2 regions of the Lysinibacillus sp. NPDC097214 genome follow, and region 1 is predicted to be linked to the other one. Evidence: riboswitches for the same ligand, from Rfam matches in the RefSeq annotation. Region 1 holds a riboswitch; the other holds the start of a gene.
The links. A riboswitch is a leader RNA that binds a small molecule or an ion and turns the genes downstream of it on or off. The one in region 1 is predicted to bind S-adenosylmethionine.
Positions count from the first base shown of each region.

Region 2: linked by a shared signal. The riboswitch ahead of metK (methionine adenosyltransferase) and the one ahead of ACQKMI_RS16300 (MetQ/NlpA family ABC transporter substrate-binding protein) in region 1 are both predicted to bind S-adenosylmethionine.

Region 1 is NZ_JBNNSS010000006.1:354,564-362,331, forward strand. Features, by position in the region: gene ACQKMI_RS16285 (PucR family transcriptional regulator) at 149-1,717, shown strand; gene ACQKMI_RS16290 (carbon-nitrogen family hydrolase) at 1,799-2,593, opposite strand; gene ACQKMI_RS16295 (pyridoxal phosphate-dependent aminotransferase) at 3,107-4,276, shown strand; SAM riboswitch class I at 4,610-4,714, shown strand; gene ACQKMI_RS16300 (MetQ/NlpA family ABC transporter substrate-binding protein) at 4,976-5,800, shown strand; gene ACQKMI_RS16305 (methionine ABC transporter ATP-binding protein) at 5,893-6,918, shown strand; gene ACQKMI_RS16310 (methionine ABC transporter permease) at 6,911-7,582, shown strand; gene ACQKMI_RS16315 (alpha-hydroxy acid oxidase) at 7,602-7,768, shown strand, end outside.
Region 2 is NZ_JBNNSS010000001.1:781,351-789,118, reverse strand. Features, by position in the region: gene ACQKMI_RS03710 (MBL fold metallo-hydrolase) at 1-156, shown strand, start outside; gene ACQKMI_RS03705 (alpha/beta hydrolase) at 321-1,277, opposite strand; gene pckA (phosphoenolpyruvate carboxykinase (ATP)) at 2,041-3,627, opposite strand; gene ACQKMI_RS03695 (hypothetical protein) at 4,200-4,418, shown strand; SAM riboswitch class I at 4,426-4,544, shown strand; gene metK (methionine adenosyltransferase) at 4,877-6,073, shown strand; gene ACQKMI_RS03685 (gamma carbonic anhydrase family protein) at 6,265-6,786, opposite strand; gene ACQKMI_RS03680 (alpha/beta hydrolase) at 6,923-7,729, shown strand.

The DNA.
Region 1 (7,768 bases):
CAAACTGTAAAATTCTATACATTTGTTTTAAACATAATGTAAAATAGACTAAACATTCTTACAATATGATATCCAAGCTTATTTAAGTAAAAATAACACATCGATGAGAAAACAAGAGAAGGTATATGTTAAAAGAGAGGAGGATAAAATGAGTCAATTTAAGCTTCAAGTGAAGGATGTATTAGAAAACACACACTTCCAAAGTGCGGAGGTCGTAGCTGGTGAGGATGGCTTATTACGCATTGTAAAGTGGGCCCATGTCATTGAAATTATACAAGTAGATAATTTCCTAGCTGGTGATGAATTAGTTTTAACAACAGGGATCAGCCTTCAGCACAGCATAGAAAACTTTATCTTTTTCGTAGAATCTTTAATCCAAAAAAATTGCGCGGCATTGTGCATTGAATACGGGACTTCCATACAAGCCATCCCTGAAGTGATTGTAGCGCTTGCTAACCGTCACAGCTTCCCTATTATCGTTTTTCATGACACAGTTCCTTTTGTTCGTATTACACAAGATTTACATAGTCAAATTATCAATCAACAATATTTAATGATTTCTACTTTAGAATCCTACTCTCAAACATTAAATAAAAATGCGCTATTAGGGCAAACCGCAGAAGAGATATTACAAAATATGTATCAAGAATTAAAGACACAAATTATCTTTTCTATTAAAGGTCGAGAGCCTATCTTTTTTCCAAATATGCCGCAGAATAAGCGCCAACAACTAGTTACGATGAAAAAATCAGCACCCGTATTTAAAAATGAGCCCATCTTTATTTTTGACCAGCATTATGCAGATGTAACGCTCTATAGAGAGGATGGCCTATTCTCAGAGTTCGAATTACTTATTTTAGACCGTACAGCTACTGCCTTGGCACAGCTGTTAATGAGAGAATTTTATATTGAAGAGAAAAGGGACATTGAGGATGCCTCTATTTTAGGGGATTGGATCGATCAAAAACTATCGAAAGAGGAAATTTATAAATTTATCGTCACCTATCATTCTAACTATAAGCTTTCTAGCGGGGCTGTTTTTATGTTAGCAACGCCTAATTCCGTTTCTAAAGTACAAGAGGATATTGTCTACAGTAAGCTCTACTATCGAAACCTTTTTGAGCAAAATGGATTTATCCCATTTTTATATGAACGAAAAAGCTATGTCATTTTTATTTTACTCCATAAGAAAGATAGTAAATCGAGTCGCGAATTATTAAATACATTAGTTTCTTCCGTTCAGAAAACCGATTTTTATAAAAAACAACTGGTTCAAGGGTATCAAGTAGCCATTGGCAAAGTCGTTGCAGACGTAGAGGAAATACCAAAAAGCTATCAAACTGCACTCGAAACATTGTATATTTGCAGTAAAGTACAAACGACCTCTTATTTTTATGATGATTTACATTTGTATCACCTCATCTATAAATTACAAATGCAAGTCAATTTACAGGAAGTAATTCAAGATTATTTACAGCCCGTTATTGAATACGACAAAAAATATAACAGTAAGCTATTAGAAACCTTGCAAGTATACTTACAAACAAACGGCTCCAAGCAACAAACTGCCAACCAATTGTTCATCGTACGTCAAACACTCTACCATCGTTTAAAAAAGCTTGAAAGTCTCTTAGGGGAAAATTTTATGAAGGGGCATAATCGGATTACGCTTGAATTTATGTTGCTCGCCAATTCTATAATTGAGGATAAAAACTAACTGCTTGGTTATGATTGATCAGCGATGTTGCATGACTAGCACGCTCAAAGTCGTTTTGTTCCTTGAGCGTGCTATCAAATTTTAATTTTTAGTAACTACTCCACTATATAATGCTGGTCTTCGGTCATCATAAACCGGAATTCTGCCGCGTACTTCATCGACAATCGAAAAGTCCACGTCAATGACAGCGACTTCTTCGTCCTCTGCACCAACCCAAAGTACTTCGCCCCATGGTTGAATAATCATTGATTGACCATTGAAGTTTTCTACTTTTCTCGATATACGATTCACAGCGATCACGAAGCATTGATTTTCGATGGCACGTGCTTGCAGCAATGTATTCCAATGATCGATACGTGGCGTCGGCCATTGTGCCGGCACGAATAACACCTTTGCGCCCTCCAAGGCGTGAGCACGTAGCCATTCTGGGAAGCGAATATCATAACAAATTACACCTGCAGCCTCGATATCTCCTAGGGCAAAGCGATTCATTTCATCCCCAGCTTCTAAATATAAATGCTCGTCCATCAAACGGAAAAGATGTGCCTTGTTATATTCACCTACTAACTCACCATTGTTATCAAACGTATACATCGTGTTGTAAAATTTATCGCCCTTCTTCGTTGAAACAGAGCCTCCAACAATATGTACACCAAGCTCTTTCGCTAAGTTTGATAAAAATGCTTTCGAACGTTCTCCATTCACATCTGCCAGCTCTGCTAATTTTTCAAGCGCATAGCCTGTATTCCACATTTCAGGTAGCACAATAATTTCTGCACCTTGTTGTGCCGCTTCACGAATCTTGTCCTCCGCACGAGCAAAATTTTCTTCTACTTTGCCAAAACCAACATTTAGCTGGATACACCCAATTTTCATCTCGATTCCTCCCTATTCCCAAAAGTATTTATTTTACTGCATTTGTGCTTTTCTTTGTTTCATTATACTACAAATGAAAATGAGATCGCTGTTGTCAGAGCTAAGAGCAGCTTTGGAACATATACAAAAAGACCAGGATCTCAGCAATGAAGTGAGCCCTGGTCTTTTCGCGAAAGTGAATCTTACTAATCATTTTTGCTCTTAGTTTTAGATTCTATTAATAAGTACGATTAAGTCTAATAAAAGTTACAGTAATTAAAAAAAAAAATTAAATATTTTTTTAATGGCTTAAAAGTAATGCCTAAACCTATGTTTTATGGGCATTGTTAAGATGCCTCAGATGTTGTTACAATGCCAAGGCATAATTATGTCCGGAATCGACTTTGTGCTTAGGCCTGCAAGCTCTCCGCTTGCATTTCGTACGTCCATCTTTGTAAATAAAGACTCTAGACAATTAGTAAAAAAAGTAATAGTATTTGCATCAATTATTATTTTCTAAAAAGGAGAACATGCATGGAATTCTCAAAAAAACTACAGCAACTCCCGACTCAATTTTTTGCAGCCTTGGTGCAAAAAGTGAATAGTGCTTTAGCAGAAGGGCGCGATGTTATTAATCTCGGTCAAGGCAATCCCGATCAGCCCACTCCCCAACACATTATAAAAGCGTTACAGGAGGCTGCTGAAAACCCTCAACATCATAAATATTCTCCATTCCGTGGCATAGTGGAATTACGTCAAGCAGCCGCAGACTTCTACAAACGTGAATACAATGTTGACATTGACCCTGAAACAGAGGTAGCTATCCTTGGTGGTACAAAAATTGGTCTTGTTGAGCTACCGTTAGCGGTTTTAAACCCCGGTGATACAATGTTATTACCTGATCCTGGCTATCCTGATTACTTATCTGGTGTCGTATTAGGTGATGTTAATTTTGAAGTCATGCCACTTTTTGCAGAGAATAATTTCCTGCCTGATTATAATGCTTTATCCAATGAAGTAAAAGAAAAGGCTAAGCTTCTTTACTTAAATTACCCGAACAACCCAACTGGTGGTACTGCAACACTTGAATTTTTCGAGAAAACGGTGCGCTTTGCTAAAGAGCACAACATAATCGTCTCACATGATTTCGCTTACGGAGCCATTGGATTTGACGGCAAAAAACCTATTAGCTTCCTACAAGCGGAAGGTGCCAAAGAGGTCGGCATCGAAATGTATACATTATCTAAAACATTTAATATGGCAGGCTGGCGTATTGGATTCGCAGTTGGTAACGCTGATATTATTGCGGCTATTAATCTTATTCAAGATCATCTATTTTGTAGTCAATTCCCCGCTGTGCAACAAGCAGCAGCGGTTGCCCTTACAGCATCTCAGGATTGCGCGGATGAACTAAGAGCGACTTATGAGCGTCGGCGAAATGTTCTTATCGAAGAAGCACAACGAATTGGTTGGCAAGTAACCGCCCCGAAGGGTTCTTTCTTTGCATGGCTCCCTGTTCCATTAGGTTATACAAGCGAGCAGTTTGCTGATGTATTGCTCGACAAAGCTGATATCGCAGTAGCTGCAGGCAATGGCTTCGGTCAATATGGTGAAGGCTATGTGCGTGTAGGTTTACTTGTAAGTGAAGATCGCTTACGTGAAGCAGTCAGCCGAATTGAAAAATTAAACTTATTTAACTCATAAGCATTTGAACTTCCTCTATCAAAAAACTGTCCCATTAGCTCACATTTGCTATGGGACAGTTTTTTCACCTCACTATCTTCTTTGGTAGCTCTAACCCTTCTTCTAGCGGATAAAATTGGACCTACCCTATTTCTTCATGCGGACACAACACCCCTCTGATCGCTCATAGAGCCATGAAAATGCGTTTCATATCTCCCATTTCTCGCTGACATTCCCATCCATCTTCCTAAATGGAATATTATAATAAAATAAAAAATTTTAAAAATTCCATTGACTTCCTATACCCTTTAATTTATATTAGTCCTATCGGATTTACAAAAAAATATTATAAATCTCTTATCAAGAGTAGCTGAGGGACTGGCCCTATGAAGCTCGGCAACCTCCTTTTTTAAGGAAGGTGCCAAATCCAGCAAACGATCATCGTTTGAAAGATAAGAGAGGACGTTTTCATGGACCTCTCTTAATTTTTTTAAGAGAGTTTTTTTTATCTTCATTTACATGAAGATAAAAGCCTCCGGCGGATGTCACGGATTTTGAAAGGAATGAATATAAGGATGTTAGCCTAAAACTTCGCATCCTGCGAAAACGGCTAACTGACCTGCATCCTGCAGGCCTAAGCACAATTCAAAATCCGGACGGCAATTACGCCAAGGCGAAATTGATTTTAAAACCGATAAAACAACTTTGGAGGTATGTTTCATGAAAAAGAAAAACAAAATTTTACTAGGTTTAGCAAGTCTCACATTGGTAGCAGCATTAGTAGGTTGCGGTACTAAAGAAGATAAAGGTAGTCAGGCTATTAATGAAAATAAAATTGTAGTTGGTGTAACTTCTGGTCCGCACGAACAAATTACAGAGGTTGTTGCAAAAGTTGCCAAAGAAAAAGGCTTAGAGGTTGAACTAAAAACTTTCTCTGATTATGTTTTACCAAATACATCGTTAGCCGAGGGTGATCTTGATGTAAACAGCTATCAACACAAGCCATTCCTCGACGCATTTAACAAAGATCACAAAACAGATTTAGTGCCAGTAGGAAAAACAATTTTAAATCCTATGGGCATATACTCTGAGAAATATAAATCATTCGATGAGGTTCCTGATGGTGCAACATTCGGATTACCAAATGATCCAACGAACGGGGCTCGTGCTCTATTTGTCCTTCAAGAGGCAGGCATCATTAAATTAAAAGAAGGTGCAGACTTAACAGCATCTATTCGCGATGTGGAAGAAAACAAAAAGAATTTTAAATTCATTGAATTAGAGGCTGCACAAATTCCGAAGCAGCTCAGTGAAGTAGATGTGGCAGCTATTAATACGAACTTCGCTCTTGATGCTGGTATTAATCCTAAAAAAGATTCCATCCTTTTAGAATCTACTGACTCTCCTTATGTAAATTACATTGCAGTCCGTGCTGAAAACGAAGATGACCCAACGATAAAGAAATTTATTGAAGCTTACCATTCTGATGAAGTACGCAAATTTATTGAAGAAGAGTTCAAAGGTTCCGTTATTCCGGGCTGGTAAGTGACGATTAAGGACCTTTCATACAATCGAGAATCTGCGAAAACTAGCAGATTCTTGCTTTATAGAAGGGCTTAGAAAGGAGATATCACAGTATGATTCAATTAGAAAATATAACAAAAGAATTTAAAACTAAAAAAGGTATCGTCAAAGCAGTAGATGGTATTAACTTGCATGTCAAAAAAGGTGAAATCCATGGGGTTATTGGCTACAGTGGTGCAGGAAAAAGTACTCTTATCCGCTGTGTTAATTTATTAGAGCGTCCGACAACAGGAAAAGTATTGATCGACAATGTAGATATTACTTCCCTTTCTTTAAACGACCTTCGCGAAACACGTCAAAAAATCGGCATGATCTTCCAGCATTTTAATCTCTTAAAAACAGCGACCGTTTACAACAATATCTCGGTACCATTAAAGCTTCTAGGCTATAACGACTCTGAAGTGAAAAAACGCGTTGCAAAATATGCAGAAATCGTTGGCCTAACAGAGAAATTAGATAGCTACCCTAGCCAACTTTCAGGTGGTCAAAAGCAACGTGTCGCTATTGCACGTGCCCTCGCCCAAGAGCCTGAGATTTTACTCAGTGATGAAGCGACAAGTGCTCTCGATCCTGAAACAACTGACGCTATTCTTGAGCTTCTCTTGAAAATTAATCGTGAGCTGGGCATCACTATTTTACTCATTACACATGAAATGAACGTTATTCAAAAAATTTGCGATGATGTATCCGTTCTTGAATCAGGGACGGTTGTAGAATATGGCTCTGCTATAGAACTATTTTCGAAGCCTCAGCATTTAACGACACGTAAGTTTTTAAATACCATTTCTCAACGCAATTTATCGCCTTCCCTTATCGAGCAATTAAATCTTTCAGGAAGTGTGATTCGTTTAACATTCCTTGGTGAAAGTACCGGGAAGCCATTACTTGCAGAAGTGAGCAAAGTTTATGATGTACAACCAAATATTTTAACAGCCAATATCATTGAATTAAAAAACGGCATTGTCGGTAATATTGTCGTCCATCTACACGGTAAGGCGCATATCGTAGAAAAGGCACTTACGTATTTTATAGAAAACGGGGTAGGCGTTGAGGAATTAGGAGGCGAATTAAATGAATAGCATTCAAAGCTTCTTTGCAGACTGGTCAGATGTTATTGGGCAATCCATTATAGAAACCTTTCAAATGGTCGGGATTTCATTATTCTTTTCTATTTTAATTGGGATTCCTTTAGGGCTTTTAATCGTTTTAACTCGCCCGGGGCAATCATTTGAAAATAAATTTCTTTATCAATTTTTCAATTTATTTATTAATATTATTCGCTCTGTACCGTTCATCATTTTACTATTCTTCATTTTACCGTTCACAAAGATAATCGTTGGCACAACTATTGGTGTAAAAGGTGTTATTGTGCCGCTTGTTGTTTATACAGCGCCTTATATTGCGCGACTTATGGAAACGGCACTTTTGGAAGTTGATCCAGGTGTTGTGGAAGCTTATACAGCAATGGGTATTAAACGTCGTCACATCATTTGGAATGTCTTACTACGTGAGGCTCGTCCATCCATTATTTTAGGCTTAACAATTGCCACAATCGGTCTGATAGGAGCAACAGCAATGGCAGGAATGGTTGGTGCTGGTGGTTTAGGTGATCTCGCTTATCGTTACGGCCATTTACGCTATGAAGTCGATGTGATGTATGCGACAGTGTTTATCTTAATCATCCTCGTTCAGATTATTCAATCAATGGGTAACCGCTTTGCTGCGAAACTAAAGAAAGATTAGTAGGAGGATGAGGATGACGATGACAAAGACAACACATGGCGATCTACTGTTAAAAAATATAAATGCACAAACCCCCTTCCCTATTTGCTTTGCAGATTTAGAAAAGGCTGTTGCAGAAAAAATGGAAGCTGGTCCGTTTGGCTACATCCGTTCAGGTGCTGGGGGTGAGCAAACATTACGAAATAA
Region 2 (7,768 bases), on a different contig from region 1:
TGGGACGACTTCAACAAACCTTTAACAGATACTCTTGAGGCATTGCCTAAATTTGCAGATAACACAAAAAAAGGATTAGATTTTATCATTCAAAGGACAAAGGCGGATAACATTGATTTACAAATACTTCAAGGTTTTCAAAGTATTTATTTCTGATAATTTAGAGTAATAAACGAAAGTGGCATACTGTATTTAGAGAATTAACTCTATGATTACCTCTTGCAAAAGTGCTCAGGGTAGACCAAAGAATTGCTCGGGTTGACTCAAAAAAACGTTCAGGTGCTATTTAACAAGCACCTGAACGGTTGAAAAAAGGATACTTATTCGACGTATTTTGCTAAAAAGTTATTAATAGTTTTCCAGTAAGAATCACCAGCAATGTTTTCTGCACCGCCATGTCCAGCACCTTCAACTATCATTTTCTCCTTCGGCACATTGGCAGCCTCATATACTTCATTTAGCATATATGATGGAACAAATGTATCATTACTTCCATGAATGAATAGCATCGGCGTTTTCGATTTGGCAACTTGCTCAACAGTATTAGCTTCGCCAAGCGTATAGTCAGCTCTTACTTTCGTAACAATTGAAGAGAAGTGCATAATAGGAAAGACCGGTAAATGAAAGATTTCTTGCAATTGGTAGGAGAATTCATCCCAAACTGAGGAATAACCGCAATCCTCAATAATAGCCTTAACATTGTTAGGTAGATCCTCTCCTGAGGCCATCATCACTGTAGCGCCTCCCATGGAAATACCATACAAAATAATTTCTGCGTTTTTATCAGAATAGGTCACATTATTAATCCACGAGACTACATCAAGTCGATCGTGCCAGCCCATCCCAATATAGTCACCCTCACTTTTTCCATGAGCTCTTGCATCTGGTATGAGAACGTTGTAGCCGGTATCGTAAAAATGCTTAGCATACTTTGACATTTGTGAGCCATCAGATGAATAGCCATGGAAAACAATTGCCCATTTATTTGTTTCGTTTGTATTTTTAAGCGTGTAGGCATGTAATTTCAAATCATCAAAAGACTGTACATAAGAATCTTGAGACGTCTCTTTAAACCACTTTTCACTCTCTTCTTTTTCTTTAGCTTCCTTAGGATTAACAGCAATTGAATTGATCGGCGCATCAAGCACGGCTGATTTATCTGTAGTAGGATTTAAGGCGAGATTATAAAAATAATTCCCTGCAAAAAATCCAGCTCCAACAAACAATACTATTAGAAGACTGACAATGGTAATAATCACTTTATACTTTCTTTTCATATATTTCCCCCTAAAACTACTATTATGAATTATACACAAAGTTAACAATATGAAAAGTGGACTTTTCTAAAATAGGGGAAAATAAAAAAGGGAACGACTCTAATCGTTTCCTTTTATAGTGTTGAAAAAACAAAATAGTTAAGTAAATCTTTGTGATTGTTGTGGCATTTTAAAGGTGGGTGATTTCCGTTCCAGGCTACTCGCTTTCCTGTGGGCGAGCGTCGAGCCGCTTCCTCCGCTATGCTCCGTGCAGGGTCTCACCTGTCTCGCTTTCCCACGGGAGTCGAGTAGCCTTCCACCCCAATCAGCAACAACGTAGAACTTTTATAAATATAAATTAATGTTAAAGGTGAAAGTTATGCTACTCACCATAATCGATCGGAATAGACTTATAACATAGAAAGAGATTGTACATCTGTTGTTGCTGACACTTTGCTTTAGCACAAAAAACATCTGTGGCTAACCCTTCGCTTTCGCACAGAGAACATTTATTTAATTGAAGAAACGTGTAAGAAAATATATGCAAAGTGAAGTATTTATTGGAGTGGAGACTGGGCGACTCCTTGGGGATTAGCGATAGAGGAACGAAGGCTAAAACCATCACGTCCTGTGATAACGCCTTCGTGACCAACATCCTGTTGCCCCGACGCCCCCAGGAAAGCACCCAGTCGGAACGAAAATCAACCCCTCGTTTTGCCAAAGTATAATAGTCTTTCAACAACAAAAAAGGGAACGATTGAAATCGTTCCCTTTGCTTAGTAAGTTATTTTAATGGACCACCTAGTTTAGTGATAGCTTCAGAAACATTTGAGAATTTCTTGAAGTTTTCGTTGAATAAACCAGCAAGTTCAGTAGCTTTTTTATCATAAGCAGCTTTGTCTGCCCATGCATCACGAGGATTAAGCACTTCAGTTGGTACACCCTCAATAGCAGTTGGAATGTTTAAACCGAATACTGAATCTTGAATTGTTTCAACATCAGTTAATTTACCATCAATTGCAGCGCGCACCATTGTACGTGTGTAAGAAAGCTTCATACGACTACCAGTACCATATTCGCCACCAGTCCAACCAGTGTTCACTAAGAATACTTGTGCACCGTGCTCGTCAATTTTTTGACCTAACATTTCAGCATAAACTGTTGCTGGAAGTGGAAGGAATGGAGAACCGAAGCAAGTTGAGAATACTGGTTCTGGCTCTGTTACACCACGTTCTGTACCAGCAAGTTTAGATGTGAAACCGCTTAGGAAGTGGTACATTGCTTGCTCTTTTGTTAATTTACTGATTGGAGGTAATACACCAAATGCATCAGCTGTTAAGAAGATGATTGTTTTTGGGTGACCTGCAACAGATGGATCAACAATATTTTCAATGTATTGAATTGGATAAGCTACACGTGTATTTTCTGTTAATGAACCGTCATCATAGTCACAAACTCGAGTTTCTGGATCAACAGCTACGTTTTCTAAAACAGAACCGAAGCGGATTGCGTTGTAGATTTCTGGTTCTTTTTCAGCAGAAAGGTTAATTGTTTTTGCGTAGCAACCGCCCTCAATGTTGAATACACCGTTATCAGACCAACCGTGTTCATCGTCACCGATAAGTTTACGGTCAGGATCCGCTGATAAAGTAGTTTTACCAGTACCAGATAAACCGAAGAATAATGCAACATCACCAGCTTCACCAACGTTAGATGAGCAGTGCATTGAAAGGATGCCTTGTTGTGGTAATAAGTAGTTCATAATACCGAAAATAGACTTTTTGATTTCACCAGCGTATTCAGTACCACCGATTAGGATAATTTTCTTTTCAAGTGATACAATGATGAATGTTTCAGAAGCAGTGCCATCAATGGCAGGGTCTGCTTTAAAATTAGGAGCTGAGATAACTGTGAAGTCAGCAACATGAGAAGCTAATTCTTCTTTAGTTGGACGGATAAATAATTGATGAGCGAACAGATTGTGCCAAGCATATTCATTGATTACTTGGATGCTTAATTGAGAATCTTTGTCAGCACCAGCAAAGCCTTTGAATACGAATAATTCGTCACGTTCTTTTAAATATTTTACTACTTTTACATATAAGTTATCGAACACTTCAGAAGAAATTGGTCGGTTAACTTTTCCCCAGTCAATTTTATCTTTTGTACTCTCTTCTTCTACCGTATATTTATCTTTAGGTGAACGACCAGTGTATTTGCCAGTTTCTGCACGAACTGCGCCATCTACTGTTAACATAGCTTCACCACGAGAAGTAGCTTTTTCAGCTAATTGTGGTACTGAAAGTTGAACATTAATGTTACTGCCGCTTAATAATTCCTTCAGTTCGTTTGCAATTTCTACTGAATTCATCGATTAAATACCATCCTTTTTTATAGTATTCCCTTGAGTCTGAGGGAGATTTTCTTAATTTCAAAAATAGTATAACACAATTGGTTTAATAATCTATACTAATTAAGAAATTATTTTTCAGATTTTATTACTTTTCAAGAAAACGACAAAAAGTAAATTAATTCGTTTTAATAATGCTTTTTACCCTATTTATAATAAGTGATCAGACAATCACTTTCGACACAGCAAAATTGTGTTTAGAAGCTTTTGGCTAACATGAGGTTCGCACAGGATGTGAAGTTTTAGCTTGTTTTTTATTCGTTGGAGCTTGTCTTCGATTGAATAGGGGCTACAATCATATTCATCCACCACATGTTCTGTAGCTGACGCTTTGCTTTCGCTACAAAATGTGCTGTAAAGGGATACACATATGTTAACACATGATGTGAGGTGGAGAGTAGGGATTATTTTGTTTAAATTTACAGCATAATCCAAAAAAGTTTCATTATAATTCCATACTATCTTATATGAATACAATCAATTGTACCTCGGCATAGTTGGATTCGGAGTCGGCTTTGTGCTTAGGCCAGCAGATGTTTTTTGCGCGTAAGCGAAGCGACAGCAACACGGTTTTATCTGTGCGACAGCAACAACAACACGAGGGCCGACACGATGTCGGTCATTTCGGTAATGCCACAGGTCGTGGTGTACTTAGTCTGAGTTCCTCTATTTCAGTGGGTGTTGGGACACTCGCTGAAAGAAGTGAAAAAAATTTGACAACGTTCGACCTTTTACGTATTATGAGATATTGAACGGATACTCTTATCCCGAGCTGGTGGAGGGTCAGGCCCTATGAAACCCGGCAACCTGCATGAACTATTTCACGACATGCGCTGGTGCCAATCTGATGCAAGGGGAAACCCCTTGAACGATAAGAGTGAAAGGTTACGAAGTCATTATTCCTTTCCTCATGTTAAGTAAGCGTGAGAAAAGGATTTTTTTATTGTTAAAAACGAATGTAAAGGTAAGTATATAGTCCTTTCCTTATTATAATGACGGATCTTTCGAAAACCTCGTGTTAAAAGCAGTAGTTGTTTTTTGTGTGAAAGTGAAACGACAGCAACAGTTGTTTTTTGTGCGAAAGTGAAACGACAGCAACAGCTACAACAACGGCTTTAGAGTTCAATCTATAGGAGCGGGCTTGACATGGGTAATGAGTACCGTATTAATTCGCAAATATTATTTGTAAAAGTAATAGGAGGAAAATCAAATGACAAACCGTCGATTGTTTACATCAGAGAGTGTAACAGAAGGACATCCAGACAAAATTTGTGATCAAATCTCGGATGCCATTTTAGATGCCATTTTAACAGAAGATCCAAACGCACGTGTAGCGTGTGAAACAACAGTAACAACTGGCTTAGTATTAGTAGCAGGAGAAATTACTACTTCTACTTATGTAGACATTAAAGGTATCGTTCGTGATACTGTAGCAGAAATCGGTTATACACGTGGGAAATATGGTTTTGATGCAGAAAACCTAGCAGTACTTGTTGCTATTGGTGAGCAATCACCTGATATTGCTCAAGGTGTTGACCAAGCCTTAGAGGCGCGTGAAGGCTCTATGACTGACGCTGACATTGAAGCAATTGGCGCAGGTGACCAAGGTTTAATGTTCGGTTATGCATGTAACGAAACACCAGAGCTTATGCCATTACCAATTAGTTTAGCGCATAAATTGGCTCGTCGTTTAACGGAAGTACGCAAATCTGGTGAACTAGCATATTTACGTCCAGACGGAAAAACACAAGTAACAATTGAGTATGATGAAAACAATGTACCAGTGCGTGTTGATACGATTGTCATTTCTACACAGCATGACGAAGAAGCTACACTTGAGCAAATTCAAGCAGACTTAAAAGAATTCGTTATTGCCCCAGTTGTTCCAAGTGAATTATTAGATGCTGAGACTAAATATTTCATTAACCCAACTGGCCGATTCGTAATTGGTGGTCCAAAAGGAGACGCTGGTCTAACTGGACGTAAAATCATCGTTGATACATACGGTGGCTATGCACGTCATGGTGGAGGTGCTTTCTCTGGTAAGGATGCAACTAAGGTAGACCGTTCAGCGGCATATGCAGCACGCTATGTGGCGAAAAATATCGTAGCAGCTGGTTTAGCAGATCGCGCTGAAGTACAACTAGCTTATGCGATTGGTGTTGCTCAACCCGTATCTATTGCAGTTGATACTTTCGGGACAGGAAAAGTTACAGAAAGTGAAATTGTAAAATGGGTACGTGAGCTATTTGACCTACGCCCAGCGGGGATTATTAAAATGCTTGACCTACGTCGCCCAATTTATAAGCAAACTGCAGCATATGGTCACTTCGGTCGTACAGACTTAAATGTACCTTGGGAACAAACAGACAAAGCTGACGCATTACAAGAAAAAGCAGGTTTATAAACTATTCAGCTAAAGTAATAAAGTAGCTGAAAAAATATTTTAATATACTATTACAGAAAGGGGCTCAACATGCTAATGCCCCTTTCGTTGTTTTTAACTTCTTTCAGCGAAAAAAATAAGCTCCTTATCATAATCGTGTATGGCTCGGTTGTCCAAGCAAACGAGGAGCTGCTTTGATTTAGTTGAAATAACTATTTATTTTTTGGTTGAAGAGATTTATAGTATTGACCTTTTTCTACATATTCACGTATGATGCGTTCCATATCTTCTTTATCTTCATCGTTTAATTCTCTTACAACTTTTGCGGGACGCCCTAATGCTAAGCTATTTGGAGGAATGACTTTGCCTGGAGGTACAAGGCTACCCGCCCCAATGAATGCACCCTCTCCAATCTCCGCTCCGTCTAATACGATAGAGCCCATACCAATTAAGGCTTTTTTTCGAATTGTACAGCTATGTAAAGTTACTTGATGTCCGACTGTTACCTCATCTTCAATAATTAGTGGATATTTAGGGCTTTGATGTAAGCAACAGAGGTCTTGAATACTAACTCTTTTTCCGATAACTGTCGGTGATACATCCCCTCGAATAACCGTGTTAAACCAAATTGTTGTTTCAGCACCTATTGTAACGTCACCAGTTACGGTTGCATAATCGGCAATAAATACAGATGGATCAATATTGGGTGTTTTACCTTTAAATGGATAGATCATGAGAATCGCCTCTTTTCTTTCTATGATGTAATATTATCGTAACAAATACGCAACTTGATGGAAATATTAAATTAAAATGAGCTAGATATTCCGTTATAATCATTGTGTAATTATTTTTTTAGGAGGACTATGTGAAATGTGGAAATGGGAAGCTGATGGACAAGCAAAGGCTGTGGTTGCTATTCTTCATGGTGCATATGAAAATCACCGCTGGTATGCATGGCTTATAGAAAAATTAAGATTGGAAGGCTTCCACATAGTCATGGGGGATTTACCTAATCATGGAGTAAATAAAGGGTATTCAAGTGTTCACGATGAAGATTTTAAAGAATACAACAAATATACAAGGCATTTAATCGAGAATGCATTTTCGTATAATTTACCTGTCTTTTTAATAGGACATGGGCTTGGTGCGACACTATTACTACATACCATGCAAAAACGAAAATATGAATGCGCAGGAATTATTTTAACCTCACCTTGGCTTCATTTAAAGCTATTGCCAGGCAAACTATCAAATGCTTTAACTAGTTTAAGTGCCCTGACTGCAAATGTGAAGCTGACCCATGAAATTACTTTAGAATCACTAACGCGCAGTTTAGAAGGTAGAGATGAGATGAAGGATGAGGTTCCTTTTTCGTCAGTTGTTTCAGTGAAATGGTATCGAGAGTTACAGCAAATGATGCGCAATTTAGTGTTATTGCCTACGGCTGAATTCCCAAACATGCCTATGTTAGTTATGACAGCTGGAAAAGATAATATTACTGAAACTAAACAAGCTCGTAATTGGCTTCATCAGCAGGACTTTACAGAGTTTCAATTTAAAGAATGGGTAAACTGTTACCATAATCTATTTCATGAAGTAGAGCGAGACGAGATTTTTGTCTATATACGTGATTTTATTAATAATGCTCTTCGAAACATTGGCTATATAATTAAGTAGTGAATAACCTCTCCAATTAACTAGAAAATTACTAACTTT